One region of the Desulfosporomusa polytropa genome, then DNA from elsewhere that is predicted to be linked to it. Evidence: predicted binding sites of a transcription regulator. Region 1 holds the regulator's gene; the other holds the start of a gene.
The links. Region 1 encodes HrcA, which represses chaperone genes, less so after heat shock. Its sites were predicted from a motif close to TGTTAGCACTCNNNNNNNNNGAGTGCTAACA; they were not measured.

Region 1 (3,792 bases):
AGCCGGCATTCTCGACAATTTGTGATAAAGGCTGTTTCAGGGCATTAGCTACACAGTCAAGGCCATAAGCAGCCATTCCTTTGAGATTCTCCCGATGTTTGCCGACTTCGCGCGCCATAGCAATTTCGATAGAGCCACCGCCAGGCACATAGCCACCTTTTACAGCCGCCTGTACACTTGACGCCGCATCTTTAGCAATACGCTCACGTTCTCCTACCACCTCTTCTGTAGCTGCGCCGACCAAAATAGTAGCCATAGGTTTGCCCTTACCACCAATGACGCGCACTTGTTCAAGTTTTTCATCCTGATATACTTTTTCTGCAGTACCCAGGTACTTACCAATATCGCCAAGTTCTTTTTTAAGACCTGTGCGTTTAATCATACGTGCTCCTGTGTGGTCGGCCACCCGCCGCAAATCTTTAGAGGATACACGTTCAATAACCATTATATTAGCATCTGTAAGTATTTCTTCAGCAGCACTATGTACGCCCCGGTCCACCATGACTATGCTAATGCCCAGGTCGACAATTTTCTGTACATTTTTCTTAAACTCATCCTGCAAATCGATATAGCGTTTAAAACCGGTTTCGGTACTTAGTGCCTCATCTTCAATTTCTTCAGGTTCAAGTGCATCATCAATAAGCAGTAATTTTGCAGCTAGTATTTCTTCCGGCATTTCTTGTGACATACGTTCTTGATCAACAATAACGCCCATAAATACTTCGTTGTCAGCACCCGCTTCTGCTGTGATAATTTCAGATAACTTAAAATTGTATTCATTAAGTTTTTCTACACCAATCAGCTTAGCTGCTTTTACAACCAAATCGGCGATATCCTCATGCTCCCGCCCGGCAATCATGGCAATACTCCGGAGAATAGGATCTTCAACCTCAGTAATAGTACGTGAGCGCTCACGTACACCAGCTAAAATTTTGGCAATACCATATTTTACGCCTTCAATCACTCTAGCTACCGGCACGCCGCGCATGACTTGATTTACACCCTCTGACACTAGGCTGCCAGCCATAATCGTGGTTGTAGTCGTACCATCACCGACTTCTGCCTGTTGCGCTTTTGCCGTATTAATAAGCATTTTTGCGGCCGGATGATTAACATCCATTTTATCTAATATCGTAACACCATCATTGGTAATAATGACTTCTCCAAAACGGTCAACTAGCATAGTATCAAGCCCTTTAGGACCAATAGTGCCTTCTACAGCAGCAGTTATTGCCCGTACAGCATTGGCATTTGTTAGCAGGGCGGCCAAACGCTCATCAACATCAGCACCACTGCCAGCTTGCTTCAAATTCATGTGATTCCTCCCATCTATAACACTTTATACTGTTTCAAAATTTCACCTAAATGACGTTGCATAAACTTAAGTACCGACATGGTTTTACCATATTCCATTCTCGTCGGTCCAAGCACGGCTACTGTCCCTACCACTTGACCATCAATACGGTAGGTAGCCTGAACAACACTACAATCATGAATGCCAGAATATTTATTCTCCTGACCAATTGTAACAATCACACCATCACTATTGGACATGTGGAGAATATCACACAAAAGCCGGTCTTCTTCAAGCATTGTTAATAGGCCTTTGATTTTATCAACGTCCCTAAATTCTGGTTGATTTAGCATTTGCGTAGTGCCGCCAAGATACACCTTCTCATTTTTGTCAACAGTGAGAACTTGTCGTAACAACGCAATCGCGCGCTCATAAACTTGCGGATCAGGCAAAATATCATTTTGGATATCTTTCAGCACAGGCGTGGTGATTCGATCAATCGCCAAACCTCCGAGGTGAGAATTTATAGCGTTGGCCACGCGACCCAAATCCTCATGACTAAGTCCCTCAGGTATTGCAATGATTTTATTTTCTATCAGACCTGTATCTGTGACGATAACAACAATGGAACGTCGCTCATCAAGCGGCAAAAACTGAATGTATTTAAAGGTACATTGCTGCGATACTTGCGGCGCCAATACCATAGAAACATTCCTGGTCATGCGGGACAGAATTTTTACAGTTTCTTGAAAAACTTCTTCAATCCGGCGTGCTTTGGTATGGTACCAATTATCAATGATAGCAATGTCTCTATCGGAAATCTGAGGTGGCGCCAGTAAGCAATCAACATAAAAGCGGTAGCCTTTAACAGACGGTATTCTTCCAGAAGAAGTGTGGGGTTGTTCAAGATATCCCAAAAGTTCCAAATCTGCCATTTCATTGCGGACAGTGGCCGGACTAATGCCTAAATCATATTTACGGGCAATTGTCCGCGAACCGACCGGTTCGGCAGTAGATATATAATCATCGATAATAGCCTGCAGAATTTGACGCTTTCTTTCATCTAATATCAGCTCCACCTCCTCTTGTTAGCACTCACATCAGTCGAGTGCTAATACCTACTAAAAAAATACCACTCCTTGGGATTAATGTCAAGATGGTAAACGTGTATTTAGTCAGGTAAAAACGAACGAAATACAATATTACCAAATTTCATCCCATGCTCAGTCAACCATATCTGTTGCTTATCTGTTGCTACTAGCTGCTGCCGGTGGAGATTATCCCACACTTTACCAAAATGACCAAAAAAGTCAGTATTAAAATATTGGCCAAACTCTGCAATTCCCATTCCTTGTGTTGTTCGTAAGGCTAAAAAAATATATTCAGCCATCGACTCATTTTTTGTAAGGTTTTCTTGCATGGCAACAGGTGAACTGCCTGTTGCCATAGCCTTACTATATTCCTCAATTCCGGTTACCTGGCTTATCCGTCTACCCTGTAAGAAAGAATGGGCTGCACAACCAAGACCCAGATACGGCTGGTACTGCCAATATTTCAGGTTATGCCGACACTCTTGCCCCGGGCGGGCGAAGTTAGAAATTTCATAGCGTAATAAACCCTGTTTTGGTAAGAAATCCGCCATGCAATCATACATAGCTTCTTCTTCCGCCTCATCTGGTAAATTGATTTTGCCCTGATCATACGCAGTCGCTAAAGGAGTACCTTCTTCCAGCTTGAGGCCATAGACTGAAATATGACTGGTATTCAAGGCTGCTGCCTGCTCAAGTTCACAGGCAAAACCATCACTAGTTTGCCCTGGCAGGCCGTACATCAAATCAATGCTTATATTTGTAAAGCCAGCCGTGTGAGCATATTCAATGGCAGTAAGGCTATCCACTGTTCGATGAATCCGCCCCAGGCTAGTTAACAATGTATCATTAAAGGATTGAACACCAAAACTCAGTCTATTTATACCCATAGACTTTACTGCAATCAATTGATCTTTGGTAACAGTACCTGGATTGGCCTCCATACTAATTTCCGCCCCGGCTTGAATAGCAAAGTTTGCCATAAGACCTTTAAGTATTTTTTCCAAAAGAGGCACAGGCAGTACACTGGGTGTGCCTCCACCAATATAGACTGTGTCAACAGGTGGTTTACAAAGCATACCGCCCTGATCAACAATCTGCTGACACAAGGCGGTAGTATAGGAATCAAACAAATGTTCAGATCGAGCATACGAAGAAAAATCACAATACAAACATTTTTGCTGGCAAAACGGAATATGCACATATAAACCAAGCTTACTCATATCAAACTCTACCTTAGTCCATCTTTAAAATTGCCATAAAGGCTTCCTGGGGAACTTCTACACTACCCACTTGTTTCATGCGTTTTTTACCCTCTTTTTGCTTTTCCAGTAGCTTCCGTTTACGGGTAATATCGCCTCCATAACATTTGGCAAGTACATCCTTACGCATGGCTCTTACTGTCTCGCG
Region 2 (3,792 bases), 460 kb from region 1:
AAAGCCCCTTCCTTAGCAGAAGCCCGGTCTTTGCTTAGCGCCTCAGTTGGCAGATCCCCTGATTTATCCCATATTAAGGTCTGGATTATCAGTGAAGAACTAGCACGGCGAGGGGTGGGAGATTTAGTAGGACCATTCCTCCGGTTTCGTGAATTTCGTGGATCTATGTTTATGATGGTGGTTCGTGGTACGGCACAGGATTTTATCAAAGAAACTAGACCATCAATTGAAGTACTGCCTTCACGCTGGATTGAAGGCATCTTGTTATCGGGGACTGAAACCGGCTATTTATTGCCTACCCATGTTCATGAGTTTTATAATCGACTAAAGGATGCAAGCGGCGCTCCCTATACCGTGTTGGCAGGAATTAGTCCCCTATCGGGAACAGACAGGCCTAGTGCTAAACCAACTCCACCAGAACGAACTAATGAATATCTTCCTGGCGATATAGCGCGTGAAGGCGGAAACCCGGCTTCGGTTCTTGGTACGGCTGTGTTTAAGGGGGACAAATTGGCAGGAATGTTGACTAACGAAGAAACGCGCATGGTTGCAATCCTTATGGGAAAATTTCCAAAAGGATTTTTAACTATAGCTGATCCCAAAATGTCTGAGAAGAATGTGCATCTTCTTTTGCGGTTAGGCAAAAATCCACAAATTAACGTTGATTTCGTAAATAACCGCCCTGTCATATTTATTGATGTGCTGTTAGAGGGTGAAATCACCAGCATTGCCAGCGGTATCAACTATGAATCCGAGGACAGCAGGAAAAGTTTAGAAACCCAGGTGTCGGAAGCCATCAAACTACAAATGGAAGATATGCTTAAACATACACAAGAATTAGAAACTGATGTTGTTAATTTCGGCCGCTACTTCAGACCTAAGTTCAAAACCTATGATGAAGTTGTCAGTTTTAACTGGAATGACCGTTATTCTGAGGCTGAAATTCATGTCCAAATCAATACTAAAATCCGTCGTACCGGGCTAATGTTTAAGAGCATGCCGATAAGGGGTAATGACTAATGGATTATATATATCTCGGCATAGGTGCTGTTATTGGCTTTCATGCCTTAACATATGCCAGGTGGCTAAAAAATAATGGCAATATAGCGGGAGCAATCGGAATCTTTATCTTGACTATAACTAGTCTGGCCCTGCCAGTGCTGCGTATAATTAAGGGAAATTAGAACGCGTTTTGAGAAAAAACATGCTATATCACAAAAGCAGGAGATATTTTGCATATTTGGTAGGAATACGCCGGTATCTGTCATTTTTATGTTATCGGATATTTGATTTTATGAATTATTTTCGTTATTATTTAAATAGTGTTAGCACTCAACACCCAAGAGTGCTAACAAAAGAATTTTTGATGATATTGGAGGTTCGTAATGTCTCAAGAAACAATCAACAAACAAACAAAAGAATTCCAGGCTGAAACTAAGCAGCTACTGGATCTAATGATTCACTCAATTTATACTAACCGGGAGATCTTTTTACGGGAACTTATCTCTAACGCCTCAGATGCTATTGATAAAATCCGGTTTGAATCATTAACTAATCCTAACTTGCTTGAGAACAACGCTGATTTTGAAATTTTTATCCTTCCTGATGAAGCAACCAACACTCTCACCATTTCTGACAATGGCATGGGTATGACCTATGACGAAGTTGTGGAAAATATCGGCACAATTGCTAAATCTGGCACGAAAGCCTTCCTTGATAAGATACAAACTAGTGGTTCAGCGGCTGACACTGAACTAATTGGCCAATTTGGTGTTGGTTTCTATTCGGCCTTCATGGTGGCTGAAAAAGTCACCTTACTTACTCGTGCTCCCGGTCAGTCTATCGGGATTCGCTGGGAATCAAACGGTGATGGCACCTATACAATTGAAGAATGTGCCAAAGACACCCGCGGTACAACCATCATCTTGACCCTTAAGGAAGAGTATCGCTCTGCTGAGCATTCTGAGGAAAACTTCCTCAACAACTACCTCCTGCAAAATTTAATCAAGAAATATTCGGACTATATCCGTTATCCTATTAAAATGAATTTTGTTAATGAGGAAAAACCGCTTGATGCGGACGGCAAAGTAATAGAAGATGCCCAGCCCACTAAGACCGTAGAAGTTCGTACGCTTAACTCTATGGCCCCCCTCTGGACCAAAAATAAAAACGATATCACTCCAGAGGAGTATCATCAGCTGTACAAAAATCTATTCCATGATTGGGAAGACCCCCTGGAAATTATCCACTCCAAAGTCGAAGGTGCTGTAGAATATACCAGTCTGCTATTTCTTCCTTCCCATGCACCTTTTGACTTCTACCAGCGCGAGTCTACGACAGGCATCCGTTTATACTCAAAAAATGTTTTTATCATGGATGATTGTCAAGACCTGTTGCCTGATTACTTACGTTTTGTTCGCGGTTTAGTTGACTCCCCCGACTTTTCCCTCAATATATCTCGTGAACTTCTCCAACAGAGTCAACAATTAAAACGGGTTGGCAAAAATTTGGAAAAAAGCGTACTAAAAACACTGGAAACCATGCTAACAAAAGACCGCCCCAAATACGAAAAGTTTTGGCAAGAGTACGGCAAAGCCATCAAAACTGGCATCTATTCTGAGTTCCAGAGCCGGGACAAGCTAAAGAATCTCCTGCTCTTTGCCACCTCGCACGCAACCGATGAGCTGACTACGCTGGAAGACTACACCAAACGCATGCCGGAAAACCAAAAGGTTATCTACTATGCAACAGGCAAAGACCGCTCCGCCGTGGAGCGCTTACCCCAAATGGAATTACTGCGCGAAAAGAACATTGAAGTACTCTATCTTTTTGATCGGGTAGATGAATTTGCTATTGATGCCTTACAAGAATATGAAGAGAAAAAGTTTCAGTCAGTCAGCCGCGGCAACCTAGAACTGGACGACGTTGACTCCCCTGAAACTAAAAAAGATGTTGAGGCATTAGCAAAAGAAAATGAGCCGCTGATTAAAGCCATTAAGGAACGTCTAACTGGCAAAGTAGCTGACGTTAAAATCAGTAATCGCCTAAAAACCAGTGCCGTATGCCTGGTTAGCGATGATAGCGGCATTAGCCTATCTATGGAACAAATTTTATCGGAAATGAACAAAACTATGTATAAAGCTAACCGGATTCTTGAAATTAATCCTGAACACGAGCTATTTGGGATACTGAAGAATCTGTATCAGACGGCCCCTGACTCTGACCCATTTAAAGATTATTGTGATTTACTGTATGGACAAGCATTACTCATGGAAGGGATTACCCCGGATGATCCCATCAGTTTTGCTAATAAAGTGGCCCATCTAATGGCCCATCGCGCATAATAGCACCAAGCGCCTACCAGACTTATTCTGGGCGGCGCTTTTCTTCTGCTCTATATAAAAAACAATACTGCCTATTCCGTTTTTGCAAGCGGATGGTCGCATACTTTATTAAACGTATGTTCGTAATTATTACGAACATACGTTTTTTTATATGATAATAACTTTATTTTTACTAAGTAGTATGCAACCTGTTTGTTAGTATACATAATTAATAACGCAAAAGATTATTCCATTAATTACACAGGCTTTTTTATAAAAAGATAGAAGGTTTTATGTTAACTTTATAGAACTATCCTAGCATAAAGAAAAATTACTTATTACATGCTGAACCAGCAAAATAGAGCGCTGGGGAACGCTCTTATGAGCAGTTCAGTAATGTTATAGGATAACCTGTACCCTACCTAAGTCTACTAAGAGGAAACATGGAAACTCTTACGAACACTGCCGG

Region 2: the regulator HrcA is predicted to act here: its motif matches at 1,324-1,354, upstream of htpG (molecular chaperone HtpG).

The regions. Positions count from the first base shown of each region.
Region 1 covers NZ_AP042400.1:1,069,717-1,073,508, reverse strand. Annotated here, with positions in the region: gene ACZ449_RS06855 (TCP-1/cpn60 chaperonin family protein) at 1-1,315, opposite strand, end outside; gene hrcA (heat-inducible transcriptional repressor HrcA) at 1,330-2,364, opposite strand; gene hemW (radical SAM family heme chaperone HemW) at 2,466-3,605, opposite strand; gene lepA (translation elongation factor 4) at 3,619-3,792, opposite strand, start outside.
Region 2 covers NZ_AP042400.1:1,525,548-1,529,339, reverse strand. Annotated here, with positions in the region: gene ACZ449_RS08950 (Ger(x)C family spore germination protein) at 1-1,020, shown strand, start outside; gene ACZ449_RS08945 (hypothetical protein) at 1,020-1,184, shown strand; gene htpG (molecular chaperone HtpG) at 1,386-3,344, shown strand.